One region of the Aliivibrio sp. S10_S31 genome, then DNA from elsewhere that is predicted to be linked to it. Evidence: predicted binding sites of a transcription regulator. Region 1 holds the regulator's gene; each other region holds the start of a gene.
The links. Region 1 encodes PurR, which represses purine synthesis genes. Its sites were predicted from a motif close to TNANGNAAACGTTTNCNTNA; they were not measured.

Region 1 (7,725 bases):
GAATTCGTTCATAAACAAACCCTTAATAAAAAAGTGAAGTGGGTCAGTGATAAAGATGATTAATAACGCTACACTGGAATAATAACAAAGTGAACAACTCTGATCCATGGAGGGAAAGCGATGTTTCTAGCAGTGTTATCGATCATTTTAAGTTTTGTTTTAGTTATTGTTGGCGTTTTAGCATTTGGTGTTAGTGGGGGAGAGCTACCATTATTGGCTTTGGCGATACCTATTTTATGGTTGATCCCTCAAGGAGGGGTTGCTACTTGGGTATTGTTAATTGGCTTATCATTATTTGGTTTTACACTTCAATACCAACCAATGCCATTATCTATTTCTGTTTGGACTTTGTTTCCATTATTAATGGTGATCTTTTCACACCGTAAAAGCATACACTTAATCGTATTTATTGCTGCTGTTGTTATTGCGATGCAAGCTGGGATCATGGCTTTACAATATGAAGAAAAATTAACTGGAAGTGCGTGGGCTACATTGACTCAAATTGTATGTGTCATATTAGTTTGGATTGCGGCAAGAAGTTGGAAACCAGTTAATCGAAATGCGTGGTGGCCATTAGTTCTTGTTATTCCTTTATGGATTGGAGGTTTACAACATGCAGCCTTGGTAGCATTGTCGATTACAGGGCTGATTGTGTGTTTACAAAGTATCGGAAGATCAAAGTATAGAAATTGGTTACCTATGCTATCTTGGCTTTTACCTGTTATTGGTTTTTCTACATTAATTATTTCGCCAAAGTTTGAAGTACCAAATTCAATTATGGTTTCTTGGCTAATGATATTATTAATTGGTTGGATTACTGATTTTATGATGCAAGTAGATGAAGAACCAGTCGATTAAGGCTGATAGTAGTGATTATGTTGTATTCTATGCGTTATAGAATACAACATAATAAAAATGAATCTAAAACAATATTAATTATAGCTGTTTTCTTAATTCATTACGTGTTTCTGCAGAAATTACAGACCAGTGCATTCCTTTTATAGCCCCTTCTAAAGACCATAATAATTCATCACTTACTGAACTTGAATGTGTTTGCTGTATTGCTTTATAAGCATTAACAGAGCCCGTGTTTTTCAGTTCTTCAACTGTTGTAATTCCTGCTTTTTTCAGCATTCTTTCTGTTGCAAGTCGTAAGTTAGGTAAATCTTTAATACGAGAAGGACCTGCTGATTTTTGTTTTTCTTTATCTTTTTTCGCTACATCTAAAGCAACAACCGCTTGAATCAAAATTGAATCTGGTTCATCCCAACATTCAGGAGATATAGCAAAATATTTTGTTACAACTGGGAATCCACGTTTTTTATAAACGTATGGTTCAAAGCCTTGTTCTTTAAATAAATTAATTGTTTCGTCACTTGCTCTTAAATGAAGCTTATCTTGAACTACAAGAGCAAACATGGTGTCGTCAATGAAGATTCCAAATCCCCCAAACATAGAGCGAGAAGTGATCTTTCCTAGTGAAGATAGTAGACGAAGTGAGTCTTTTAATACTGGTTTATCCATTGCAATAATTCTCGGTTAGTAAGTCTATGTCACTAAACAACTGAGCCCGAGGAAATAGTAGCAAGTTGAAAACTAAGTATTGTTATTTTAACGTAAAAATTAACAAGGGATAGAATCGACCACTTGCCGTCGGCAACCCCGCTACCTTATATAAATACTTAGGCCGGAAGCTTTGCGTCCTACATTTTCATGTAGTTTGCCATGTTCGTGACAAGATTGATGATATAGCAATCAATAAGAAATGTTGGAACAGAAAATTCATAAATGTGATATTAGTTCCAAAATATTTCATCGAAATTTGTTAGGTCGGTTCAACTTTTCTCTTATTTAATACTTTTAATATTGATATTTATAAAAATTCAGAGATCGATAGTCAGTATTTATAGGTTTTTTATTATTGAGAATTAAGATTGAGTTTAGTAAGCATAAAAAAACCATGCTCGTTGGCATGGTTTTTATTATGAAGTCAGGCAAATTATTTAAGGCGATTTAAAACACTGCTACGTGTAACAACCTCTGGTTGCATTTCGAATATACGTCTTTCATGATCTTTATCTTTAATTCGTTCCAACAAAATCTCAACCGCTGTTTTACCTACACGGCGTTTAGGTTGATGGATCGTTGTTAATGGTGGTGAGAAATACGCAGACAATTCAATATTGTCATAACCGATAACTGAAATATCTTCAGGTACACGTAAGCCTGATTGTTGAATCTTACTAATTGCAGCTAATGCCATAATGTCATTAAAACAGAATAGTGCAGTAGGGCGTTTGCTTTCTTCAATAGAAAGAATTTTGTCAACCGCCTTAGATGCAGACGCACACTCAAAATCACCTTCTAGAATCCATTCTGGATTAAAAGATAAATTTGCATCAGCATGAGCTCTTTCAAAACCTCGAACTCGTTCTTTACAAGTCACTTTATCAGCTTGACCTGTGATACATGCAATATGAGTGTGACCATTTTCAATAAGATGCTTCGTCGCTAAGTAACCGCCTTCTTCTGAATTATCAATGATCTTGTCTGTACGCGGGCTATCAGGACCCCAGTCCATAATAACCATTGGTAGCTCGGTGTTTTTTTCAAGTAAGGTCAGTAATTGTTCATTTAAATCTGAACACATTACAAGTAGGCCATCTACTCGTTTTTCCGCCAACATTCTTAAATAGTGTTTTTGTTTTTCTAGGTCGCCTTCAGTATTACACATGAATAGTGTGTAACCTTGCTTGTAACAATAGTTTTCAACACCATGCATTACTTCTGCAAAAAATGGGTTAAATGATTGTGTTACTAACATACCAATAGTACGTGTTGTATTACACTTTAAGCTGCGTGCTACCGCACTTGGAGCATAGTTTAATTCTTCAACTGCTTCCCAAACACGTTTTTGTGTTGCTTCAGCAACAAAGCGCGTTTTATTTATCACGTGAGAAACGGTGGTTGTTGAAACTGCTGCCAGCTTCGCCACATCTTTAATAGTAGCCATATATAAACCTTATAATAGGTAATAAGGGGCTATTTATTTTCCAACAAAAAAGGTGTAGCTCTAAACTAGAAGAACTGATGGAAGATAAATAGGCCCTGGTTAAAAATGAAAAAAACCGCGTAAAATGCGGTTTTCATTTCAATACAAATTTTATCGTTTGCGATCACATTTTATCTTTAAAGCATAGTGCAAACAATTACTGATTTAATAAATTTTGATATTGCTTTTGATTTATATCACATATTTTTTAACATAAATAATAAAAGCAATTATCTTATATTATTCGCCAGCAAGAAATTTCACATCTAGCTTTAGGAATGTAACAAGTAAGCCTGTTACTGCAGCATAGAAACCAAATTTATCTCTTTCGATGCAAATTTCATTAAATCGAGGTGTCCAACTTAACAGTTGCTCATTAATAAAGGTTAGTTGAGCATTCATATAAGTTTCAAATTCATCTTCAGAAGCTTGCTGATTTGTCATCACAATTAAATTACCTAAAAAATCTAATTCAATGGCAATGTGGTCAGCAGGCTCATTAAATTCAGCTTTTTGTGCAATATTGTATTTTGTAAGCCATTCACGCATATCTTGAGCAGGTTTTGCGTTTAGTAAACCTGATTTATCAAGATACATAGAAGCGTACGGTAGCGCACTACTTTTATCTGAGCCTAAAAAGGCATCACAAAAATCAGCAGAAAGTTCAAGTTGTGCATCTTCACGACCTTGCACGGCATTTAATTTTTCAATTAATGCATTAACTGAATCACTTAGTTCTGGTGTTTCAGCTAAATTAGATAGAAAAGTACGTACTTCAAAACTGCCATATTGCTCAAGTTGTTCTGTCGTTAATTCTGCTGATAATAGGCTAGATAGCCACCAGTATATTTCAGCGCGTTGCTCATTAAACGCAGTAAGTTCGTTCATTTATCTTATGCTCCAAAAAAATTATTCCTAAATTGTACTGGATAAGTATGAAAAGGAATAGCACCTATCATTAACAGGGTGTATAAAGATGTTTGTAAAGGTTAAAGCTCAATTTTTATTAATAATTGTTTTGAATCAAATAAAATACAGAAATATCAATTGAGAATTGGCATTATTACAGATTATGAATAGAATAAGATAAGAACTATCCAAATAACCAAAAATAAAGAGAAGATTATGAGCTATCACATTTTAGTTGTTGAAGACGAAGTGGTAACTCGCTCTAAACTTGTAGGCTACTTTGAAGCCGAGGGATATCAAGTGAGCGAGGCTGAAACAGGTGCAGAAATGCGTTCTATTTTAGCTGAACAAAAAGTTGATTTAATTATGCTTGATATAAACCTACCAGGAGAGGACGGTTTATTGTTGGCGCGTGAATTACGTAGCCAATCCAATATTGGTATTATTTTAGTAACAGGACGTACAGATAGTATTGATCGAATCGTTGGCCTAGAGATGGGTGCTGACGATTACGTAACGAAACCCGTTGAGTTACGTGAATTACTTGTACGCGTTAAAAATCTATTTTGGCGTATGTCACTTGCAAACGAGCCAGTTGAGTTAGATGAGTCTAACGTTGTTCGTTTTGGTGAATGGACATTTGATATTCAACGTAGAGCATTATCAAATAACGGTGAACCAGTTAAATTAACTAAAGCCGAATATGAATTGTTAGTTGCGTTGTCTTCTTACCCTAATACGGTTTTATCTCGTGAACGTATTTTAAATATGATTAGCCACCGTGTTGATGCACCAAACGATAGAACAATTGACGTATTAATTAGACGCATGAGAGCAAAGATGGAAGTGGATCCTAAAAACCCACAAATCTTTGTTACTGTTCATGGTGAAGGTTACATGTTCGCAGGTGACTAATTTTACTTAATATAGTTAATTTTTTGATTTGGCCGCTCATACTATGAGCGGCTTTTTTATGCCTGAATTTTATGTTTTGTTTTTTTACATACGTAATGCTGATTAAATTGAAATGTTATAGTAATATCGCCCTTCCAATAAATAAGACAAGTGTCTAATAATAAAGATGTGGATTTAGGATGAAACAATATTTCAAAATAGCAGTGGTTGCTTCAGCATTGATGAGTGTGGTTGGTTGTCAAAGTACAAACGAAGAGGCAACAGCAGTAGAACAAACATCAGAAATAAATACGCCTGTAGTTTCAACATTTGAGGCGTTACAGAAACAATATAATTTTGATAAAACGGTATTTGATTCAGCCGCTGAGTTTAAAATTTACTCAGAAGATTCATATAGCCTAATGATGGATGAATGGAATGAAGCAAAAGAAATTTATCTTGAAGTAGAGCAAGAGCCAGCATTAATAAATGAAGAGTATTCGATGTTCTCTTCTGGTTCTTATTCCGCAAAATATATCGCACTAATTAAGAATGCTAACTTACAGTTAGATAAATTAAAAACGTATAAGAATAAAGCTGATACAGTTTTGTCTGATGCTATTGCGCAAATGAACTATATGCAATCTATCGATGTTGCAAAATATTATCCGCAAGATTTCTCTAGTTTATACAATCAATATAAAGCCTTGTTTGTAACTGTAATTGAAGAAGACATTGCTGAAGCTCAAACTGAACAAGCTGAGTTTCTAACAAAAGCAAAAGTGATTGAGATTGATACCTCATTAACAATTCATGTTAAGCCATTAGAAAAAGAATTTTCTCAATTGACGCAAAAAGGCTTTAAAGCCATTGCTCCTATTAGTTATGGGCAAACAAAAGCAGAACTGGATAAAACGAAAAAAGCGGTTCAAGCAAATAATAGAGATCAAGATTTAATTGCCGATGTAGTTGCTAAAACTCGTTTTCAATTAGATCACCTAAAAAATATGGCTGCTGAAGTTAAGCTATTAAAAGCAGTAAAGAATGGTCAATTTGAACAATCGGTTTTAGAGTTTGAAAATAAACTGTTATCGATTTCACAAGCAATAAATGGTGATGATTACCGTGATCAGCCATTACGTATGCAAACAACAGAGATCTTATCTGCTGTACAACAAATGCATGCTATAAATAATACAGCTGATTTAGAAAAGAAGATTAAAGAGTTAAATTCAGAAATCGAAACATTAAACGGTACGATTGAGAAGCAAACAGATGCACGAGCAAATGTTCAAAAACAAGTTCTAGTATTAACGCAACAATTAGAACGAAATGATAATTTAATTAATAACTTGAACAGCGTAATTGCAACATATAAAGCAAAAGAAGACGCCGAAAAGACAACAGTAAATAAAGAAGCGAATGAAGCCCCATCTGATGCTGAAAAGCAGACGTCTCCAGCGCTTGAAACAGAGCACGCTCAAGAGATGGTGAAAGAAGAAGGGACAATAACTACCACCGATAATACTGAAGTGGTGCCAGTAGAAAGCACTGAGACCAAAGTTGAGTCTGCTGCGATAGAGACAACAGCAAATGAGACTAGTGAGCAGGTAAAGACAACTGATACTGATATTGAAACGAAATAATTATTTATTTACGTTGTAGTAAAGCACCCTAAGCATTGGTTTAGGGTGCTTTTTTATTGGATATTTATTCGTTTCTGATACACTGCGGCTGTTCACTTTTTTGAGGTACATCATGACATCACCAGAACCTAAATTAACCCGTCTGAATAAATTTATTAGTGATACGGGATATTGCTCACGAAGAGAAGCCGATAAACTTATCGATCAACAACGTATTACGATTAATGGCAAGATCCCTGAGATGGGAACGAAAGTAGCTGATGGCGATGAAGTTTTGGTTGATGGGAAGCCGTTAAAAGAGAAACAAGATCGTATTTATATTGCTTTTAATAAGCCTGTTGGAATTACTTGTACGACAGAGCGACATGTTGAAGGTAATATTGTTGATTACATTAATCATGAGCAGCGTATTTTTCCTATTGGTCGATTGGATAAACCGTCGGATGGTTTAATATTCTTAACTAATGATGGCGATATTGTAAATAAGATCCTGCGAGCGGGTAACGCCCATGAAAAAGAATATGTGGTTCGTGTTGATAAGCCGATTACTGATGAGTTTTTACAAAAAATGGCTGCGGGTGTACCGATCCTAGATACGGTAACTTTGCCATGTAAGATTAAGCAAGAATCTCGATTTGTATTTCGTATCACTTTGACTCAAGGATTGAATCGTCAAATTCGTAGAATGTGTGAGTACTTAGATTATGAAGTATTCAAATTAAAACGTGTTCGTATTATGAATATTGATCTAGGTAAGCTTGCTTCTGGAGAATGGCGTTATTTAAGTCAAGCTGAGATGGACCAGCTAAACGGAATGATTGGAACATCAAGTAAGACAGAAGAAGCGTCTCGCAAAGTAAAAGAAATTGATGGTAAAGTTCGCGTATTGAAAAAAGCGAGTTCAGGAAGAAATCATCATTCAAATAATACGTTTAAAGAAAATCGTCGTGAAAAAGCCAAAGAAGGGCGTTTTAGCAAATCGGCACCTAAGCGTAAAAATGATCGTAAAGAGCAAGGTAAGCCGCAATCTGAAATAAAAGTATGGCGACCAAAATAGACCGTTTTTTCAACATGTTAGCTGATTTGTCAGCATTTTGGCGATAAAGTCTACAAACGGAGAGTTAAATGCTAATTTTTATTTGACTCTTTTTTTAAATCGGTTACATTAAGCCCCGTAAAAGAGATGGCGCCTTGGCAGAGTGGCTATGCAGCGGATTGCAAATC
Region 2 (7,725 bases), on a different contig from region 1:
CGTATTCAACAAGGTTTTTCTCGTTTGTATCAGGGTTATTTATTAGGATCATTAAAAAACAACAGCATTAAAAAACTCAACGCCTCTCGTAAAGAGATTGTTGGTTTAAATAAAGAGATGATCAAAGCCATACCTGATTTAATCACCTTTGATAATCTCATCACAGCACCAATGCATGGTTACGCTCACGCGCAAGACTATTATCAACAATGCAGTGGTTTACAGTTTTTAGATCGTATCGACATCCCTACTCGAATTATTCATTCAAAAGACGACCCGTTTATGACAAATGCGGTGATACCTACTCATCCACTGCCTAACTGTGTACACTATCAACTAACAGAACACGGTGGTCATGTAGGTTTTATTAACGGATCTATCACTAAGCCCAATTTTTGGTTAGAAAGTACCGTTAACCACTGGTTCCAAAAAATTCTCTAACTTTAGCGCCTATTGGCAATTCATTTAATGGATGAGATAAGTAGTATGATCATTCCTTGGCAAGACATCGCTCCTGACACATTAGAAAACTTAATTTCTGAATTTGTATTACGTGAAGGGACAGATTACGGTGAAGTTGAAATCAGCCATCAAGAAAAAGTAGATCAAATAAAAGTTCTATTGAAAAATGGTGAAGCAATGGTGGTCTTTTCCGAACTTCATGAAACCGTTGATATTCAAACCAAAGCTCGCTTTAATCCTAATTTAACCAACCATAATTACGACTAATAGACTCACCAAGATACTCACAATTTTCAAACCGAACAGTATCATTTTTAGCAACCCTGTTATAACATCCGACGAGAATAAGGAAATTAGACAGGGTTTGTCATGTCAGCAAAACATCCAATTATTGCCGTAACGGGGTCATCCGGAGCAGGCACTACCACCACATCTGAAGCATTTCGAAAAATGTTCAATATGATGGACATAAAAGCATCTTGGCTTGAAGGGGACAGTTTCCATCGTTTCACTCGTCCTGAAATGGATGTGGAGATCCGTAAAGCAAAAGAACAAGGTAAGCACATCAGTTATTTTGGTCCTCAAGCAAATGACTTTCCGGCACTAGAGCAGTTTTTCCGTCAATACGGAGAAGATGGAACGGGTCAATATCGTCGCTATTTACATACTTTCGATGAAGCGGTTCCTTTTAATCAAATGCCTGGCACGTTCACGCCATGGCAAGACCTACCCGATGATACCGATGTCCTTTTTTATGAAGGTCTACACGGTGGCGTTGTTGATGGTGACATAAACGTATCTCAACATGTGGATTTACTTATCGGCATGGTGCCAATTGTAAACTTAGAATGGATACAGAAATTTGTTCGCGATACTCGTGATCGTGGGCATTCTCGTGAAGCCGTAATGGACTCAATCGTTCGTTCAATGGATGATTATTTAAATTACATTACTCCACAATTTTCTCGAACTCATATTAACTTCCAACGAGTACCAACCGTAGATACCTCTAACCCACTCAACGCAAAAGGCATTCCGAGTTTAGATGAAAGCTTTGTTGTCATCCGTTTTAGGGGGTTGAGTAAAGTTGACTTTCCTTACTTATTAGCAATGATTGATGGTTCATTTATGTCTCGTCATAACACGCTAGTTGTTCCCGGAGGCAAAATGAGCTTTGCTATGGAGTTAATTATTAGACCACTACTTCAGCAGCTAATTGATACTGGGAAAATAAATTAATTTCGCTATCTTCTGCGCCAAATTTGGGGTTCTTCCAAAAATAGTGAATAATAGAGACTCTATTCACTATTTTTGCGATGCTATGAAAACTTCTCCTTTTTCCATTTGGCTCAGCGCCGCTCGTCCAAAAACACTACCTCTTGCCCTAGCCTCAATCATGACAGGCTCTGTTTTGGCATATTGGAATAACCACGCCTCTTTTACTATCACGTTAATGGCATTTATCACCGCAACGTTATTGCAAATATTGTCGAATCTGGCAAATGACTACGGCGATGCAGTGAAAGGAACAGATAACGAAGAGCGCCTTGGTCCACAACGAGCAATGCAAACCGGCCTTGTAACGCAAGAAACAATGAAAAAAGCCATTGGCATTAATATTGTTCTGACGATCATTAGTGGCTTAATTTTAGTATTTAGCTCATTACACCAAACCATGGATATTATTGGATTCATCGCTCTTGGGTTATTAGCTATTGGCGCTGCTATTGCTTATACCATGGGTGATAAGCCTTATGGTTACCGTGGCTTAGGGGATATCTCTGTTTTTATCTTTTTTGGTTTATTAGGGGTTGCTGGTACGTATTACCTTCATACAGGTCACTTATCTTCTGCTCTATTTTTACCAGCGACTGCCTGTGGTTTATTAGCTGTCGCAGTATTAAATATTAATAACCTACGTGATATAGAAAATGACGAAGCGTGTGGAAAAATGACACTGGTCGTTCGTATGGGCGCAAACTGGGGTCGTAAATATCATGCTGTATTAATGGCCGCGAGTTTTATCTGTCTTGCTGTTTTTAGTGCGACTCAAATTCATTCACTAACTGGTTGGTTATTTTTAGCAATTGCACCTTTCGTCTTCAATCATGTTATGTCAGTAATGCGAGCTCCAAATGGTGAAGCAATCAGACCTATGATGGGCACCGTTGTGCAATGCGCACTATTTACCAATGTACTATTTGCTGTTGGCTTGTACTTATCCGTTTAAAAACGAAAGCGGCTTATCTCACTGACCTAAGTAAATCAGGATAAATTTGCGGTTTGTCATAGTATTGCCTAAAAAAGCACGTATATTGAACAGTTACAAACACCAATAAAAGGTAAGTTTCACTATGGAATACAATACTTCAGCACTTTGTGACATCTATTTAGATCAAGTTGATGTTGTTGAACCGATGTTCAGCCACTTTGGCGCTAAGACATCATTTTCAGGCCAAATCACAACAATTAAATGTTTTGAAGATAATGGTCTGATTCATCAACTATTAGAAGAGAAAGGCGAAGGTCGTGTTTTATTAGTTGATGGCGGCGGTTCCTTACGTCGTGCTTTAGTCGATGCTGACCTAGCAGCAAAAGCAGCCCACAATGGTTGGGAAGGCTTAGTTATCTATGGTTGTGTCCGTGAAGTGGATTACCTAGAAGAGATTGAGATTGGCATTCAAGCTCTCGCTTCTATTCCTGTTGGTGCAGCAAGACAAAACATTGGTGAAGTGGATGTTGCGGTTAACTTTGGTAGTGTGACTTTCTTACCTGAAGATCATCTTTACGCGGATTCGACTGGAGTGATTATCTCTCAAGAGCCGCTAGAAGAGATGGGTGAGGAAGAGTAAAAAAGATTAAGGGACGAGAAAGCGAGGTTTCAGGTTTCAGGAAGAGCAGAGTTCAGATCGCTGCGCTTGCAGAATTCAGAGATGAGCGTTGTTGCTACTGCAACAAAGAATGGTTCTCCCCCTTAAATACCAAAATCTATGAAAGCAGTATGGTCAATACAAGGGGGAGCTAGAGGGGGTTGGTTATGCATATTATTGTCGTTCAGATAAACCAAAACTCATCACTAGCAACCCCTCCTAACCTCCCCTTATATCAACATCACCGATCTCAATAATCTATCGTTCAAGGGGAGGAACTATAATTGTGATCGCTTTAATTACAGCAACCACCTCTGAACCCTGCAAGGGAGCTCGCGACCGATCTGAAACCTAAACTTTGCTCTTAAAATAAAAAAACCGTAGATGCTTCCACACCTACGGTTTCAAAATAATTCACAGAACTTAGCTCTTCCTCGCTCCTCGAGCGAAGCGTCCTCGCCTCTCGTCCCTGCTCTATTACTCTACTTCGTCCATTTTACCAAGTAGACCACGGATGCGAGCTTCAAATTGAGCTTGCTCATCACGTGCACGTTGAGCTTCTTGTTCTACTTCTGAACGACCGTTGTTTGCTTGCTCAAGATCTTGAGTTAGCGCTGCGTTCGTTTCTTTTAATTCTTCAACTTCCATTTGTAGCAGTGCGATTGTATCTACTGCCATCTGAACTTTAGCTTCTAGTTGTTCTAATATTTCTAAAGACATTCCTGCCACCTTAACTATATTCTTCATTGAATATGTAGCGAATTTATTACTCACTACAAACTTGTTTTCTATTCTACTCAGCAATTGTAATTCTGCCATAGTGTTATTCATTAAATTGCATCATATGAACAAAAAAGCAGCAGTTTTTACCAACATCTGACGTACTTTCTTAAGATTAAAACGAACTACATACCAAAACTAGGTATTTACCTTCGTTATTTGAATTAAACCACACCTTTAGCTCCTTGATATTTTTATTCTTCGCTGAAAAAATTTCATTCTCGCGGGAAAAAGCAAACGTTTCCCTTTTTGTTATGCTAAAATCCCCTCGATTTTTACTTATTCATCGATTTATTCGGAGCAATTATGAAACGCGATTTAGCAATGGCTTTTTCTCGAGTTACTGAAGGTGCCGCACTGGCTGGTTACAAATGGCTTGGCCGTGGCGATAAAAACGCTGCTGACGGTGCAGCTGTTGAAGTAATGCGTACTCTTCTGAACAAAACTGATATCAGTGGTGAGATTGTTATTGGTGAAGGTGAGATCGATGATGCACCTATGCTATACATCGGTGAAAACGTAGGTACAGGTGGCGATGCTGTTGATATCGCGGTTGATCCAATCGAAGGTACTCGCATGACTGCGATGGGTCAATCAAACGCTCTTGCTGTATTGGCTGCTGGTGAAAAAGGCAGTTTCTTAAAAGCACCTGATATGTACATGGAAAAATTGGTTGTTGGTCCTGGTGCAAAAGGGGCAATTGATTTAAGTCTTTCTCTAGAAGAAAACCTAGTAAATATTGCAAAAGCATTAGGTAAACCATTAGAAACGCTTGTTGTGACAACACTGGCTAAACCTCGTCATGATGAAGTAATTGCAAACATGCAGAAGATGGGCGTTCGTGTATTTGCTGTGCCAGATGGTGATGTTGCAGCTTCTATTCTAACTTGTATGCCTGATAGCGAAGTGGACGTTATGTACTGTATCGGTGGAGCACCTGAAGGTGTGGTTTCTGCTGCAGTTATCCGTGCACTAGATGGCGACATGCAAGCACGCCTTCTTCCTCGTCATGAAGTTAAAGGCGATACAGAAGAAAACCGTATCCACGGTGAAGCCGAGCTTAAACGTTGTGAAGAAATGGGCGTAAAAGCGAACGTTATCTTAAAGATGACAGACATGGCACGTAGTGATGATGTTGTATTTGCAGCAACTGGTATCACTAAAGGTGACCTACTAGAAGGCATTACTCGCCAAGGTAATATTGCGACAACTGAAACGCTACTTATTCGTGGTCGTTGTCGTACGATTCGTCGTATTAAGTCGATTCACTACTTAGAGCGTAAAGACGCTGAGATTAGAGATATTATTCTTTAAGAGCAGGGACTAGAGGCGAGGACGCTTCGCTTAAGGAGCGAGAAAAAGCCGAGGTCTGCGATAAATTTGAAACCGTGGGTGTGAAAGCATCTGCGGTTTTTTATTTTAAAGGGTTCAGGTTTCAGATCGGTCGCAGGCTCCCTTGCAGGGTTCAGGGGTGAGAAAGAGCTAAGAGCGAGTGCTCAGTTCTGAATATGATTGCTATGGTTAGAGTAGCAAAGAACGGTTCTCCCCCTTAATCGTTAGGGTTATGAAATAGACATAGTCAATACAAGGGGAAGTTAGAGGGGGTTGGTTATGCATACTATTGTCATTCAGATAAACCAAGATTCATTACTAACAACCCCTCCTAGCCTCCCCTTCTATCAACATCACTAATCTCAGCGATATATCTATCAAGGGGAGGAACTGTATCTCGTTCGCTGTAATTACAGCGAATCCCCTGAAACCTTGCTCTTGCCTTCACTCGCTTCTCGCAGGACGAAGTCCGTTCTCGCCCCTCGCCTCCCAATCTCAAAAGCGAGACTCCCATTCAATCCCCCCAGCTCTACTTTCTCAAAACCTGAAAACTTCAACTAAGCTGAATCTATAAAAGCAAAAACAAGGAATCAGTTTATGCCACAATCACATCGCAACCTATCCATCCCCTCATTTGATGAGCTAAAAGCATTAGCAGAAAAAGATCCAGAACAACTGGAAGCATTACGTCATCAACTAAGTATGGAGTTTATTGAAAGTGTTCCGGAAGAACATCAAGGGCCACTGCTTGCACAGCAAAGTCATATTGAACGAATTATTGAGCGAGGCAACAACCCAAATCATGTAAATATTCTTCTAGGGCGAGAGCTTGGAAAGCAATTCGTTCGCTTTGCTGATTCACTCAACAAACCCATTGATGAGCATCAAGCTGCAGATATTATTCAATTTCCTAACGCCACTTCTCGCCCATCAAATAATACTAAGCATTAGGTAAGACGAAAGCTCTAACCTATTTTTTGAAAGCTCTCATTTTCCATGTCACGCACGTTGATAGTTAAGCTATCAATGTGACTGGCTTGTTCAGCAAGCACATCCATTAATGCACGGCTTAACTCCCTCTTCTGCTCAGAGCTTCTTCCTTCTAATAGTTCTAACGTAATATGAATGAAGTCGACGCTATTTCCCTGCTCTCCAACAAGCCAAGAATGCACTCTTACCGCTCTTGATTTCACATCTTTTGCTGAAAACAATCCTGAGGCAATAGCCACTTGATGCAAGTCTTCTAATAAGCCCTGCATATTAAGCCTATCTTCTGCTGAATTTGAATATTCCATAACTAAGTGCGGCATAACAACGTCCTTTTAATGTACCCAAAATGATTACTTTTCCATCATTCAGTGAAAGTGAATTAGTTACAATATCCTCAATAGAAAAGTGCCTAAGTAATCACACTTAAAATCTGCCATTTATTTCTACATTACAGCTCATAATTTTTCGCATTCCGAAATAAAAGCACTAAAATGAGGTATAAAAATGATTTTAGACACTAAATCTGTCGCAAAATCTGTTATATTTTTACGCAAGTTTTTTACATTAATTTGAATTGGAGAGAATCCTATGCGTCATCCTGTAGTTATGGGTAACTGGAAACTAAACGGCAGCAAAGAAATGGTTGTTGAACTACTAAACGGTCTTAACGCTGAACTTGAAGGCGTTACAGGCGTAGACGTAGCAGTTGCTCCACCTGCACTATTTGTAGACCTTGCTGAGCGTACGCTTACTGAAGCTGGTAGCGCAATCATCCTAGGTGCTCAAAACACTGATCTAAACAACAGCGGTGCATTCACTGGCGACATGTCTCCAGCTATGCTTAAAGAGTTCGGTGCAACTCACATCATCATCGGTCACTCTGAGCGTCGTGAATACCACAACGAATCAGACGAGTTCGTTGCTAAGAAATTCGCTTTCCTAAAAGAAAACGGTCTTACTCCTGTTCTTTGTATCGGTGAATCTGAAGCTCAAAACGAAGCTGGTGAAACTGTTGCAGTATGTGCACGTCAAATCGACGCAGTTATCAACACTCAAGGCGTTGACGCTCTAAACGGCGCAATCATCGCTTACGAACCAATCTGGGCTATCGGTACTGGTAAAGCAGCTACAGCTGAAGATGCACAACGCATCCACGCTCAAATCCGTGCTCACATTGCTGAGAAATCTGAAGAAGTTGCTAAGAACGTTGTTATCCAATACGGCGGTTCTGTTAAGCCTGAAAACGCTGCAGCTTACTTCGCACAACCAGACATCGATGGTGCTCTAGTTG
Region 3 (7,725 bases), on a different contig from region 1:
CCTAGTTCGATTTCTAGAGTCATACCCATCTTAGCCATACGCTCAAGGTATTTGCCAGAGATTTCGATGTTTTCTTCTAGAGACTCTTCAGAAAGGTCGATCATGTGAGAAGAGAATAGAGGCTTACCAGTTTCAGCGAAGAATGCTTCACCAGCGTCTAGTAGACCGTCGATCCATGGAAGAAGCTTCTTAGCAGCGTGGTCAGTGTGAAGAATAACTGGAACACCGTAAGCTTCAGCTACAGCGTGAACGTATTTAGCACCAGCTACAGCACCAAGGATTTGAGCACCTTGACCTTCAAGTTTAACGCCTTTACCAGCGAAGAAACCAGCACCGCCGTTAGAGAATTGAACAACAACTGGAGCTTTAACTTTAGAAGCAGCTTCTAGAACACCGTTGATTGAATCAGTGTTAACTACGTTTACTGCAGGAAGAGCAAATTTGTTTTCTTTTGCTACTTCAAATACTTTCTGTACGTCGTCGCCAGAAATAACACCAGGTTTTACAAAATCGAAGATCTTAGACATGGAAATAGTCCTATTTATTCTATCGTTTTAAAAATTAAAAAACTTACGTTTAAACTTTTGCAAACGTTTGCTCACAACTATCGGTATTGTATCAATAAACCTTGCCATCAACAAACGTAAAAAGCGGGAATGATTAGATTCCCGCTCTTAAATAATTATGCTTTAGCACGCTCTTCAAGCATTGCTACTGCTGGAAGTACTTTACCTTCAACGAATTCAAGGAATGCACCACCACCTGTAGAGATGTAAGATACGTCAGCTTTAATACCGAACTTGTCGATAGCTGCTAGTGTATCACCACCACCCGCTACAGAGAAACCTGCAGATTCAGCGATTGCTTTAGAGATACCAGCTGTACCCGCTTCAAAGTTTTTGAATTCGAATACGCCAACTGGGCCATTCCAAAGAATTGTTTTCGCATTGCCGATGATTTCAGCAAGTGCCGCTGTTGAATCTGGACCAAGGTCGAAAATCATGTCGTCATCTTGAACTTCAGAAACGTGTTTGATTTCAGCTTCAGCGTTTTCGTCAAATGCTTTAGCACATGCAACGTCAGTAGCAACTGGAATTGCACACTCTTTCATTAGTTTTTGAGCAGTTTCAACTAGATCAGCTTCGTATAATGATTTACCTACGTTGTGACCTTCAGCTGCGATGAATGTATTCGCGATACCACCACCAACAACAAGTTGGTCAGCAATTTTAGATAGAGACTCAAGAACCGTAAGCTTAGTAGAAACTTTAGAACCACCAACGATAGCAACTAGTGGGCGCTCTGGGTTATCCATCGCTTTACCAAGTGCTTCAAGCTCTGCAGCTAGTAGTGGACCAGCACATGCTACAGGAGCATTCATGCCAACACCGTGAGTAGATGCTTGTGCACGGTGAGCAGTACCAAATGCATCCATTACGAAGATGTCACATAGTGCAGCGTATTTCTTAGAAAGCTCTTCTTCGTTCTTCTTCTCGCCTTTGTTGAAGCGAACGTTTTCAAGAACAACTAATTCACCAGCGTTCAGTTCAAGACCGTCTAGGTAATCTTTTGCTAGCTTAACGTCACAATCTAGTGCGTCATTCAAGTAGTTAACTACAGGAGCTAGAGAGAACTCTTCGTTGTACTCGCCTTCCGTTGGACGACCTAGGTGAGAAGTAACCATTACTTTAGCGCCAGCTTCCAAGCAAAGCTTGATAGTTGGTAGAGATGCAAGGATACGTGCATCAGAAGTTACTTTACCATCTTTAACTGGTACGTTTAGGTCAGCACGGATAAATACGCGTTTACCTGCAAGTTCCAGGTCAGTCATCTTGATTACAGACATGTTTTGTCCTCTCAATTAAATAATAAAAAGTTTTCAAGCTCGGCGTCATTGCCAAACCGATTAAATTCTTACTGCATTATTCAGTAAATAGGGATGCAGTTCACTTTTTTCAAGATAGAAAATCATCTTTTTTATCTTTTCATCACAAATTTACTGATTACTGAGTTTATTTACTCATTGCTAATGCGGTATCTAGCATCCGATTAGCAAACCCCCACTCGTTATCGCACCAAACTAGCATTTTAACTAAATGCCCATTACTCACCCTTGTTTGTGATCCATCGACAATGGCGCTGTGGGGATCATGATTAAAGTCGATAGAAACAAGCGGCGCTTCAGTATAGTCAACAATGTTATGTAATGTACACCGAGATGCGTTAACAATGGTTTGATTTATGTCATTAACTTTCACATTTGTATTAATTGTTACACTTAAATCCATCGCAGTTACGTTTACCGTTGGTACTCGCACAGAAATCGCTTCAAACTTGTTAGAAAATTTCGGAAATATTCTTTCAATACCTTTATGCAACTTAGTATCAACAGGAATAATAGATTGGCTAGCGGCTCTAGTACGACGTAAATCGGAATGATAAGCATCAATAACTTGTTGGTCATTCATTGAAGAATGGATAGTAGTAATCGTGCCAGAATCGATACCAAACGCATCATCAATCGCTTTAATAACAGGAATAATGCAATTGGTAGTACATGATCCATTAGAAACAATTCGATGTTCTGGTAATAACGTATCGTGATTCACACCATAAATAATAGTGTTATCTAAATCAGAGCCACCAGGGTGAGAAAACAGAACCTTTTTAGCTCCAGCATTAATGTGTTTTTCACCATCCGCTTTAGAGCCATAAACCCCAGTACAATCCAAGATTAAATCAACCTCTAACGATTGCCATGGTAAAAGAGAAAGATCCGCTTGGTGTAATATTCGAACTTTATCTTGAGAGCCGTTAGGTAAATCAATATAAAGGTATTCTTGATCGTGGGTGACTTTATGCTGAAAGCGTCCATGAGTTGAATCATATTGAAATAAATGTGCCATCGCTTCAGGCTGTGATAACTCGTTAACCGCCACCACTTCTATTTTATCGCGCTTATCACTCTCGTATAACGCTCGAAGTACACTACGACCAATCCGGCCAAATCCATTTATTGCCACTCTCAACATAATACATAACTCTCTTTTTCCATTTGAGGTTATTGTACTCTTTTCGCTTTTTTCTTAAAGGATCAAAAAAGCGAAGTTACCTTTCAATAACTTCGCTCTTCATCTTATTTTTACTTATCGCTAAATTAAGCCAATGCTTTTTTAATTAAGCTAAAAGTTCTTTCGCCGTGTTTACTACGTTTTCAGTAGTGAAACCAAACATTTTGAATAGCTCATCAGCAGGTGCTGACTCACCAAATGTTGTCATACCGATGATCTTGCCACCGAAACCAACGTACTTGTACCAGAAATCAGCAATGCCAGCTTCAATTGCGATACGTTTAGTTACCGCTGATGGAAGTACTGCTTCACGGTATGCTTCGTCTTGCTTATCAAAGGCATCTGTTGATGGCATTGAAACAACACGTACCGCTTTACCTTCTGCTGTCAGTTGTGCTGCTGCTTCAACTGCAAGCTCAACTTCAGAACCTGTTGCAATAAGAATCAACTCAGGTTGGCCTTCACAATCCTTAAGGATGTAAGCACCTTTAGCGATATCTGCAACTTGCTCTTGTGTACGCTCTTGTTGTGCAAGGTTTTGACGAGAGAAGATTAAAGAAGAAGGACCATCTTTACGCTCGATAGCCAGTTTCCATGCTACAGCAGATTCAACTTGGTCACATGGACGCCATGTGCTCATGTTTGGTGTTAAACGTAGAGAAGCAATTTGCTCAACTGGTTGGTGAGTTGGACCATCTTCACCAAGACCGATAGAGTCGTGCGTGTAAACTTGGATGTTTTGCACTTTCATTAGTGCAGCCATGCGCATTGCATTACGAGCGTATTCCATGAACATTAGGAACGTTGCGCCGTATGGTACGAAACCACCGTGCAAAGCAATACCATTCATGATTGCTGTCATACCGAATTCACGCACACCGTAGTGGATGTAGTTACCTGCGAAGTCATTTGCTTCTAAAGATTTAGAACCTGACCACATCGTTAAGTTAGATGGTGCAAGGTCAGCAGAGCCGCCCATGAACTCAGGTAGCATAGCACCAAACGCTTCTAGTGCATTTTGAGATGCTTTACGTGATGCGATGTTTGCAGGGTTAGCTTGAAGATCAGCAATAATTGCATTTGCTTTTTCTTCCCATTCTGCAGGTAAGTCACCATTTACACGACGTTTATATTCTGCCGCTAATTCAGGGTATGCCGCAGCATATGCATCGAATTTTGCATTCCAAGCAGCTTCTTTTTCAGAACCCGCTTCTTTTGCATCCCATTCGCCATACACATCTGCAGGAATTTCAAATGCACCGTGTTCCCAACCCAATTGAGCTTTAGTTGCTGCAATTTCTTCAGCACCTAATGGAGCGCCGTGACAGTCGTGTGTACCTTGTTTATTTGGAGAACCAAAACCAATTACTGTTTTAGTACAAATTAACGAAGGACGAGGGTCAGCTTTAGCCGCTTCAATTGCTGCATTGATAGCATCTGAATCGTGGCCATCAACCGCAGGAATTACATGCCAACCGTATGCTTCAAAGCGTTTAGGTGTATCGTCAGAGAACCAACCCTCAACTTCACCATCGATAGAGATACCGTTGTCATCCCAAAATGCGATTAATTTGCCTAGACCTAATGTACCAGCAAGTGAACACGCTTCGTGAGAGATACCTTCCATTAGACAACCGTCACCCATGAACACGTATGTGTTGTGATCAACGATATCGTGGCCTTCACGGTTAAATTGTGCAGCTAATGCTTTTTCAGCCATCGCCATACCAACACCGTTAGTGATGCCTTGACCTAATGGACCCGTAGTTGTTTCTACGCCTGGTGCATAACCATACTCAGGGTGACCTGGAGTTTTAGAATGCAGTTGACGGAAATTCTTTAAGTCTTCGATAGACAGGTCATAACCTGAAAGATGAAGCAGAGAATAAATCAGCATAGAGCCATGACCATTTGAAAGAATAAAACGGTCGCGGTCAGCCCACTCTGGATTTTGTGGGTTGTGATTTAGGTGGCTACGCCATAATACTTCAGCGATATCTGCCATACCCATAGGTGCGCCTGGGTGACCAGAATTTGCTTGTTGAACACCATCCATGCTTAAAGCGCGGATTGCATTTGCTAGATGTTTACGTGAAGACATGCCTGCTCCTGAAAATTCGAAGGACTATATTGTTGAGCAAGTTAATCACTATTGATTAACCTAAATTTGCAGGTGCGTATTGTCGCAAAGCCTCATCGGCACTGCAAACGATTACTTAGTAAATAAGACGCTTTTTTTCACGATTTTGACAGAAAACCTGATTTATACCGATAAATCTCACAACAAAACGCAAACGATTGGTTATGTCTTATATTTATTTTCTTAAACTAAATGAGTTGTAATTAATCAATTTTACTTTATTATGGCCGTCTAGATGGAAAAACACCTACACTGTTAAACGTATAGACTTATATAGATTGTGGGTATTTTTAGAACTTATTATTTATAGAAGTGGAGCTCCCTTATGGCTAAGCACCTATTTACCTCTGAGTCAGTATCAGAAGGTCATCCAGATAAAATTGCAGATCAGATTTCAGATGCAGTACTTGATGCGATCTTAGAACAAGATCCAAAAGCGCGTGTTGCGTGTGAAACATACGTAAAGACTGGCATGGTGATGGTTGGTGGTGAAGTAACCACTTCTGCATGGGTTGATATCGAAGAAATCACTCGTGAAACCGTTCGTGAAATCGGCTACGTTCATTCAGACATGGGCTTTGATGCAAACTCTTGTGCCGTACTAAACACAATTGGTAAGCAATCTCCAGACATCAACCAAGGTGTTGATAAAGCTGACCCTAAAGAACAAGGTGCTGGTGACCAAGGTATCATGTTTGGTTACGCAACTAACGAAACGCCAATTTTAATGCCAGCTCCAATTACCTACTCTCACCTACTTGTTCAAAAACAAGCAGAAGTACGTAAAAGTGGCAAGCTAGACTTCCTACGCCCAGATGCAAAATCTCAAGTAACTTTCCAATACGACCAAGGTAAAATTGTTGGTATTGATGCAGTTGTTCTTTCAACACAACACTGTGATTCTGTAACAACACCAGATCTTCGTGAAGCAGTAATGGAAGAAATCATCAAGCCAGTACTGCCTGCAGAATGGTTAAATAAAGACACTAACTTCTTTATTAACCCAACTGGTCGTTTTGTTATCGGTGGCCCAATGGGTGACTGTGGTCTTACTGGTCGTAAAATTATCGTTGATACATACGGCGGTGCAGCTCGTCACGGTGGCGGTGCATTCTCTGGTAAAGATCCATCAAAAGTTGACCGTTCAGCAGCATACGCAGCACGTTACGTAGCGAAAAACATCGTAGCAGCTGGCATGGCTGACCGTTGTGAAATCCAACTTTCATACGCAATCGGTGTTGCTGATCCAACATCTATCATGGTTGAAACGTTCGGTACTGAGAAGGTATCTCACGACATCATCATTGAAGCCGTTCGTCAAAACTTCGACCTACGCCCATACGGCCTACAAGAAATGCTTAACCTTCTTCAACCTATCTACAAGAAGACAGCAGCTTACGGTCACTTCGGTCGTGAAGAGTTCCCATGGGAAGCAACAGATAAAGCAGCAATCCTTCGTGATTTTGCTGGTATTAAATAAGTACTATTTACTTATTTCTGAATTTAAAAAGGAAGCTTCGGCTTCCTTTTTTATGTTTACAGCATGAATAATATCTTCCTATCTATTGATTAATCCTCTTTGAAATGGTCTATTTAATCGTTCTTCCTTTCCGGAAGTTTGAAAACCGATAATAAAGAGACGTAATGACCCCACTTCAACAAGCATCAATAGCAAAAGCACAACAATGTATTCAACAAGCTTCTACCTTTTTTAATCGTCCTTTTTCTCTGCCAGAAATCAAATTTACTCAGCGTGGAAAAATTGCAGGAACAGCACGTCTTCAAGGCTGGGAAATACGCATTAACCCTATTTTATTAGAAGAAAATCAACACACGTTTATTAATGAAGTGATCCCTCATGAAATCGCTCACCTAATCACATTCAAATTGTATGGTCGTGTGCGCCCTCACGGAAAAGAATGGCAAGGAGTCATGAATCAAGTATTCAACCTCCCCGCTCGTACAACACACAGTTTCAGTGTCGATTCAGTTAAAGGAAAAACCTTTCCTTATCGTTGCAAATGCTCGACACACGAATTAACGGTACGTCGCCATAATCGAGTGCAAAAAAAACAGACTCAATATGTATGTAAAAACTGTCAATCGCCATTAAAACTCTCTAGAGCTAAAATCAACTGTAGTTAAATTAACGACTTCTAATAATTAATTTATCTATAAAGCGGTTTAACAATAAGCTACTCTTACTGGATTAATACAATCATCAGTAGTAGTTATTATGAAATTAATCCGCTTACTTATTAGCATTATCGCTATTGGCTCTGCATTTAATGTATTAGCCGCTCCCCCTTCTTCATTTTCAAAAGCCAAAAAAGAAGCAGTCAAAATCTATTTAGATCACCCAACCTCATTTTATTGTGGCTGTGACATTACTTGGAAAGATAAAAAGAAAGGCATTCCTGATTTACAAAGTTGTGGCTATAACGTGCGTAAACAAGAAAAACGAGCAAGCCGAATCGAGTGGGAACACGTGGTTCCAGCATGGCAATTTGGTCA
Region 4 (7,725 bases), on a different contig from region 1:
TTCGATATTTACCTAAACAAAAACGGAAGCCACTGAGGCTTCCGTTTTTTTATTGTTTGGAAAATAGAGATTGTCTCTTATCTTTCCCAGTATGCTTCTTCTAAGCTGTCTTCACGCTCTGGCAAGCCACGAGATAAGCGTGGAGAGTGCTGAGCTAATACTTCAAAGCTTACACGGTTTGAGTATTTACATACTTGTGAGAAAGAAGAATACGTCAAGAAAGAGTGCTGATGCTTGCTTGAGTTTGGTACGTTATTACGGTGGTAATGGTTTGCAGCCATATCATGTAATAAAGCAGATAATGCACCATCACCAGCACCATTAGTGTTCTTAATTTTTTCAGGACCACCCATGTATGGTGAAATGTGTGAAAATACCTTAATTGGGTTTTCACAGCTGTCCTTCACTGCTGGACGGCTAAATTCAAACTGGTTAAATTCAGCAATTGTACCTGGTAGTAATGGTAGTGATGTTTCACGCTTTGCAGAATCTTCCGTGTAACCTGCCATATAAAGACCTACAGGGCCAGCAGTACAAAGAACTAGGTCAACCCACTCAAGAGCTTTATTTGCAGCTTCTAGAGGGTCTGTAGCACCAGTAAGCGCCTCACCTTCCTCTTCATTCATTGCAACAACAGTTACGTGGTCATTTAAGAAATCACGCCAGTATTGTGGGTCATCTTGAACCACAAACTTAGTACCCATAGTTAATACAACAGGCACATCGTATTTCTTCGCATATTCAATCGCTTTCATTGTTGCTTCAGGCATTGGATCGCCTTCTTTACAACGAACCAGATATGCTGTTAGTACAAGTGCTGATGCATTTTTGAAAATCTTCTCAGGAATGCTCTCTGCACGAAGTTGGTTCATGTCACCTTCGCTAATTGCAAACGTACGCTCACCATCTTCACTAATCAGTGCAAAACAACGACCAATCGCACCCGGTACAGGTTGAAGGTAGTTTAAATCCATTCGGCTAGATGTGTTACATAAATAACGGTATGAATAACTGCCTATGTGAATATCTTCACTCATAACACCTAATAATGTTGATTTATCATCAGCAAGAACAGAGTAGTTATGAAGCGTGTTACCAATCGTACCACCAGCAAATTCATTGCTGATCATATTATTGTCTTTTAATTCATTATAAAGCATCTCAGCTTTATCGTTATCAATAACCAGTGAGTGTCCTTTACTCAAGCCATATTTTTCAATAAAAGCATCATCCACTTTCGCTTCAATATCCACTAGCGTTTGGTCGATACCAATAATATGGGTACGAGACATTTTCTTAGCTTCTTGAGCTTGGCTAACTAATGGATCACGTGCGTGAACAGGAAAATAATGCTTAGATTTACGCTGACCTGGAAATTTCATAAAATAATCATTCAACTGGCTAATGGAAGAACTGCGAAGTTTAGCCGCTCAATAACTCTGCCGCAACTACTGATATACGCCACTGCCAATAGCAAACGTTTGCCCTTTCTATTTGTTTATACATCTAGCCTTAGGAAGCGATTTCGTGGTAATTTAAAGCGTATTTTTTAAGGGTAATAACCATGACTACTGAACTAATTAGCTACGACGACGTAATTGAAGTCGCTTACGATATCTTCCTAGAAATGGCTCAAGACAACCTTGAACCTGCAGATGTTGCTTTATTCACTTTGCAATTTGATGACCGTGGTGCAGCAGAGGTTGTTGATACTCGTGACGATTGGGCCGAACACGTTGGATTTGAAGTAGATAAAGAAACATATGCTGAAGTACTAATCGGCTTAGTAAATGAAGAATCTGATGCGTTAGATGATGTTTTTGCTCGCATGCTAGTTAGCCGTGATCCTGAACATAAATTCTGTCACATGCTATGGAAACGTGATTAAGTTAATCCCCTACCATATTGTTAAAAAGGAGCATTCATTTGCTCCTTTTTTATTTCTGAATTTATTGAATCTAGCTCTTCGCATCCCCATTATTTCTTTATGCTCACAAACTGTTTAAACCAATTTCCCAATGGTAATTGGTATTAACACAGAATAACGATAAAGGAATACCATGTCACAATTTCAAACTCGATGCCCATCTTGTCATGGGTTAAACCGTCTTCCTACTGAACGAGTCAACGATGGTGCAACTTGTGGTCGCTGTAAGGAACCATTATTAGACGGTAAACCAGTAGAAGGGACAATGGATAACCTCGCCGCTTTACTTAATAGTGATAAAGCCGTTGTTATCGATTTCTGGGCACCTTGGTGTAACCCATGCGTTGGCTTTTCGCCCGTTTTTGAAGATGTTGCAGCAGAACGTAATGGACAAATTCGTTGTATTAAAGTCAACACAGAAGCTGAACAACAAATTGCAGCACAATATCAGATCCGCTCAATACCAACGATCATGGTATTTAAAAACGGTCAGCGTGTAGACATGATTAATGGTGCATTACCTAAAGGTCAATTTGATCAATGGTTAAATCAAGCACTGCTTAAGTAATGTAAATAGCAGACAAACAAAAAGCCCCTTTATGACTCTGCATAAAGGGGCTTTTTACTATTTATTATGTGTTATCTATTAATATAGATTAACCGATGAACTCAACACCATTCATGTACTTACGTAGTACTTGTGGGATTGCAATTTTACCATCAGCCTGTTGGAAGTTCTCAAGAATCGCAACCATTGTACGACCTACAGCAAGACCAGAACCGTTTAGTGTGTGTACAAGTTCAGGTTTTTTCTCGCCTTTACGACGGAAACGAGCTTGCATACGACGAGCTTGGAAATCCCACATGTTTGAACAAGAAGAGATTTCACGGTACGTTTCTTGTGCTGGAACCCACACTTCTAAATCGTAAGTCTTACGAGAACCGAAGCCCATATCACCTGTACATAGAACCACTTTACGGTAAGGAAGTTCTAATAGTTGAAGAACTTTCTCAGCATGACCTGTTAGTTCTTCAAGTGCAGCCATTGAATCTTCTGGTCTAGTGATTTGTACTAATTCAACTTTATCGAATTGGTGCATACGGATAAGACCGCGAGTATCACGACCGTAAGAACCCGCTTCAGAACGGAAACACGGAGTGTGAGCCGTCATCTTAAGTGGCATATCAGCTTCATCAGTAATGGTATCGCGCACCATGTTAGTTACTGGAACTTCAGCTGTTGGGATAAGTGATAGCTTCTTAAGTGGAACATCACTTACTTGCTCTGTTAGTGGGCTTGTGTGGAACAAGTCTTCACCAAACTTAGGAAGTTGACCAGTACCAAATAAGCTATCTGGGTTTACAAGATATGGTACGTACATTTCTGTGTAGCCATGTTCTTCTGTGTGAAGATCAAGCATAAACTGAGAAAGAGCACGGTGAAGACGAGCAAATTGACCTTTCATTACGATGAAACGAGAACCAGAGATCTTAACCGCACTTGCGAAATCAAGACCATCAGCCATTTCACCTAGATCAACGTGATCTTTAACTTCAAAGTCATACGCTAAAGGTGTACCCCAACGTAATACTTCTACGTTTTCGTTCTCATCTTTACCTAGTGGCACTGAATCATCAGGGATGTTAGGTACAGAAAGCGCGATGTCTTCGATTTGTTGTTGAAGCTCTGCTAGTGCTGCTTTTGCTTCATCCAGTTCAGAACCCAGATTCGCAACATCAGCCATAATGCGATCAGCTTCTTCGTGATCACCTTTCGCTTTTGCTTGACCAATGGACTTCGAACGGGAGTTACGCTGCGCTTGAAGCTCTTCAGTTTTTACTTGAAGGGACTTACGTTGTTCTTCAAGGTTGCGAAGTGTCTCTACGTCTAGCTTAAAGCCACGACGTGCCAGTTTTTCAGCTGTTTCATCCAGCTCTGTACGAAGTAATTTTGAATCAAGCATTTGTAATCCTATGCCTTATAGTAATGGTGTGTTCAAAATAAAAAGAACCCACTTAATAATAAAATCCTGTGCAATTTTCATTTCCAAATTGCGATTCGAATAAGATACCGAAAATGCCCTTTTATTGGTAGCGTTTTAACGGACTGTTTTGATCTAATTGGGCTAAATATTCTAGCTTTTCACTAATTTTGGTTTCTAAACCACGTTTTGTAGGAAAATAATACTTACGATCACGCATTTCAGGTGGAAAATAGTTCTCACCAGAAGCATAAGCATTTGGCTCATCATGGGCATAACGATAATCTGACCCATACCCCATATCTTTCATTAATGAAGTTGGTGCATTACGAAGATGATTAGGCACTTCATAATCGGGGGAATTTATCGCATCCATCTGTGCTTGTTTCCATGCTGTATAAACCGCATTACTTTTTGGAGCACACGCTAAATAAACCACGGCTTGAGCAATGGCTCGTTCACCTTCAGCAGGACCAATGCGAGTAAAGCAATCCCATGCATTCATTGCGACTTCCATCGCTCTTGGATCAGCGTTACCGATATCTTCTGAAGCAATAGCAAGTAACCGACGAGCTACATACAGAGGGTCACCGCCCGCAGCAATAATTCGAGCAGTCCAATAAAGAGCCGCATCAGGATTTGAACCACGAATGGACTTATGAACCGCCGATATTAAGTCATACCACATATCGCCTTTATTATCGAAACGTGCGACTTTCTCACCTGCAACTTCCGCTAATAATGGTAAATCGACGACTTTTTTACCTTGTGCGTTTTCTTCTGCCATATCATGCAAAAGCTCTAAATAGTTTAGAGACATACGAGCATCGCCTGATACTAAATCAGCTAGCTGCAATTTCACATCATCAGGCAATACAAAATTTTCATCATTTAAACCACGATCTTTATCTAATAAAGCTTGGTCAATGACTTGAACAATGTCTTCTTTTTCTAGTGATTTTAATTTGTATACACGTGCACGAGATAACAAGGCGTTATTAAGTTCAAAAGACGGGTTTTCTGTTGTTGCACCAATAAAGGTAATCGTGCCGTCTTCAATATGCGGTAAGAATGCATCTTGCTGGCTTTTATTAAAGCGATGCACTTCATCCACAAACATGATAGTTCTTCGACCCGTAATTTGATTTTCTTTGGCCTTTTCGATTGCAGCTCGAATATCTTTAACACCAGAGGTTACCGCTGAAACACGTTCAACTTCTGCATTCGCATAATTGGCAGCGACTTCTGCTAATGTTGTTTTACCCGTTCCCGGAGGTCCCCACAAAATCATAGAGTGGATTTGACCCGCTTCTAATGCTCGACGCAGTGGTTTACCAACACCTAATAAGTGTTGTTGACCAATATATTGCTCAATATTTTGCGGACGCATTCTAGCAGCAAGGGGACGATAATCGTCCCCTGCTGAAAAATCTAAACTGAAATTACTCACGTTTATCCTTTTAGTTTCTTAGATGCACGCTTATTAACGTTGATCGTCAATATCTACACCGTCAGGAATCGCAAATGTAAAATTATTTTTGGCAGGCTTCTTCGCTTCAAACTTTGTGAAATCAAAATCACTACGTTGACCATCTTGCTCAACAACAGAGAAACCCGTTACTTTGCCGTTTTCTTGAATGCGAACAATAAATTCACTTTTTACGGCAGAATCTGCTTTTGGTGAAACCGTAAACGCATCACCATTTTGGCTTACTGAATAATTGTCCCAATCCGACGCTTTATTACGAGTTAATAATACGAATGGTGTTTGAGTTGTAGCTTTCTCTAATCCCATTAATGTTACTTGCTCAACAAATGGATTGTAATACCACAAGGTTTTGCCATCGGTGACTAATAAGTTCTCATCTGGCGTTTGTGTATGCCAACGAAACAAGTTAGGACGCAGGATTTTTACATCGCCCTCGCCTTGCATTAGTACATCACCTTCTGGGCTTAATACTTTTTGTGTGAAACCAGCTTCAAAGCCTGCATTCTGATTCAATCGTTCTGTCAGTTCACTTTGAGGTGATGCCAATACCGTCGAACTTAATAAACAGAGAGAAAATAAAAACTTCTTCATTACACTTTCACTTCTTAAAAATTTGGATTAATCATGCATACCTACAGGAGGTGGTGCAATTACTTCACGGTTACCATTATGACCCGGAGTACTAACAATGCCATGCGCTTCTAATTGCTCGACAATACGAGCAGCTCGGTTATAACCGATTCTAAATTGGCGCTGAACACCTGACACTGACCCACGACGTGATGTTGTTACAAACTCAACCACCTGATCAAACAATTGATCTAGCTCTTCCTCACCTTCCGGTTTCTCTCCTGGAAGTAATGCTTCAGCACCTTGATCGCTCTTAGTAATCGCATCAATATAATTTGGACGACCACGCGCTTTCCAATCATTCACTACCGCATGTACGTCATCATCTGATGCAAAAGCACCATGAACACGTACCGTGTGGTTAGAACCCGGCGCTAAGTAGAGCATATCACCCATACCTAATAGAGATTCTGCACCACCTTGGTCAAGAATGGTTCTTGAATCGGTTTTCGTTGATACCGTAAACGCCACACGTGTTGGGATGTTTGCTTTAATCAAACCCGTAATAACATCAACAGATGGACGTTGTGTTGCAAGAATTAAGTGGATACCTGCTGCACGTGCTTTTTGAGCCAATCGTGCAATCAACTCTTCCACTTTCTTACCAACAACCATCATTAAGTCAGCGAATTCATCAACGATAACAACGATAGATGGTAGCTTCTCAAGCAATGGCGGCATTTCGTCCATGCTGTCACCCGGTTTCCATAATGGATCGTGGATTGGGTGTCCCGCTTCAGCTGCCATTTTTAATTTATCGTTAAAGCCTTTTAGATTACGTACACCTAATGCCGACATTAACTTATAACGACGTTCCATTTCACCAACACACCAACGCAGAGCATTACCTGCATCTTTCATGTCAGTTACTACTTCCGTCAATAAGTGTGGGATTCCTTCATAGATAGAAAGTTCCAACATTTTTGGATCGATCATAATGAAACGTACATCTTCTGGTGTCGCTTTATAAAGCACACTTAAGATCATTACGTTTACACCAACTGATTTACCTGAACCTGTTGTACCTGCAACCAATACGTGAGGCATTTTTGCAAGATCAGCAATCACCGCTTCACCTGCTATATCTTGCCCCATTACAACCGTCGTTGGAGACTTAGCTTCAATAAACTTCTGACTACCTACAACATCAGAGAAGAAAACGGTTTGTCGATTAAAGTTAGGTAATTCAAGACCAACATATGGTTTACCCGGAATAACTTCAACGACACGCACAGCCATTGCTGATAGTGAACGAGCTAAGTCCATCGCTAGGCCTGAGATACGGCTAACCTTAACACCCGGCGCTAAATCTAATTCAAATCGAGTAATTACCGGTCCTGGGAAAATATCCACCACACGTGCTTTAATTTTGTAATCCGCTAATTTAGCTTCAACCAAACGTGCCGTATGCTCTAGCGATTCACGAGACTCTAGCTCTTCACGTGTATCTGGTGAGAAAAGCAGATCCAATGTTGGCATTGGTGATGTTGGCTTTGGTAAATTCGGCTCAGATTGCACTAAAAATGGATTTTGTAATGCCGCTTGAGTTGCCTTTTCTTTTGCAACTAACGCTTGGAACGCTGCTACATCAGCATCAGAATGCGTTGGCGCTTCATCTTCAAGTACTTCTTCAAAAACAGGCTCGATAACAGGCGTAACATTAACTTCTGACGTATCAGCAACCTGATGTTGAGATT

Region 2: glpX (class II fructose-bisphosphatase) is a predicted target of PurR. The motif match lies at 4,342-4,361, and genes of this name have one in related genera.
Region 3: metK (methionine adenosyltransferase) is a predicted target of PurR. The motif match lies at 5,358-5,377, and genes of this name have one in related genera.
Region 4: HC728_RS01570 (inosine/guanosine kinase) is a predicted target of PurR. The motif match lies at 1,470-1,489, and genes of this name have one in related genera.

What each region holds. Positions count from the first base shown of each region.
Region 1 is NZ_JAAUWR010000008.1:98,022-105,746, forward strand. Features, by position in the region: gene HC728_RS09015 (MGMT family protein) at 1-12, opposite strand, end outside; gene HC728_RS09020 (hypothetical protein) at 121-858, shown strand; gene tfoY (DNA transformation protein TfoY) at 937-1,524, opposite strand; cyclic di-GMP riboswitch class I at 1,653-1,735, opposite strand; gene purR (HTH-type transcriptional repressor PurR) at 2,000-3,013, opposite strand; gene torD (molecular chaperone TorD) at 3,293-3,940, opposite strand; gene torR (two-component system response regulator TorR) at 4,178-4,876, shown strand; gene HC728_RS09045 (hypothetical protein) at 5,056-6,501, shown strand; gene rluF (23S rRNA pseudouridine(2604) synthase RluF) at 6,614-7,558, shown strand; tRNA gene HC728_RS09055 (tRNA-Cys) at 7,687-7,725, shown strand, end outside.
Region 2 is NZ_JAAUWR010000029.1:13,153-20,877, reverse strand. Features, by position in the region: gene HC728_RS18465 (hydrolase) at 1-441, shown strand, start outside; gene HC728_RS18460 (YheU family protein) at 487-729, shown strand; gene HC728_RS18455 (phosphoribulokinase) at 832-1,701, shown strand; gene HC728_RS18450 (1,4-dihydroxy-2-naphthoate polyprenyltransferase) at 1,784-2,692, shown strand; gene rraA (ribonuclease E activity regulator RraA) at 2,817-3,314, shown strand; gene zapB (cell division protein ZapB) at 3,810-4,052, opposite strand; gene glpX (class II fructose-bisphosphatase) at 4,419-5,426, shown strand; gene HC728_RS18430 (DUF3135 domain-containing protein) at 6,042-6,395, shown strand; gene HC728_RS18425 (5-carboxymethyl-2-hydroxymuconate Delta-isomerase) at 6,410-6,754, opposite strand; gene tpiA (triose-phosphate isomerase) at 7,023-7,725, shown strand, end outside.
Region 3 is NZ_JAAUWR010000006.1:86,684-94,408, forward strand. Features, by position in the region: gene fbaA (class II fructose-bisphosphate aldolase) at 1-527, opposite strand, end outside; gene HC728_RS07015 (phosphoglycerate kinase) at 683-1,846, opposite strand; gene epd (erythrose-4-phosphate dehydrogenase) at 2,013-3,032, opposite strand; gene tkt (transketolase) at 3,178-5,172, opposite strand; gene metK (methionine adenosyltransferase) at 5,537-6,691, shown strand; gene HC728_RS07035 (SprT family zinc-dependent metalloprotease) at 6,856-7,356, shown strand; gene HC728_RS07040 (endonuclease) at 7,448-7,725, shown strand, end outside.
Region 4 is NZ_JAAUWR010000002.1:3,071-10,795, forward strand. Features, by position in the region: gene HC728_RS01570 (inosine/guanosine kinase) at 78-1,382, opposite strand; gene HC728_RS01575 (HI1450 family dsDNA-mimic protein) at 1,565-1,888, shown strand; gene trxC (thioredoxin TrxC) at 2,061-2,495, shown strand; gene serS (serine--tRNA ligase) at 2,584-3,891, opposite strand; gene HC728_RS01590 (replication-associated recombination protein A) at 4,013-5,365, opposite strand; gene lolA (outer membrane lipoprotein chaperone LolA) at 5,393-5,989, opposite strand; partial or broken gene HC728_RS20385 (DNA translocase FtsK) at 6,017-7,579, opposite strand.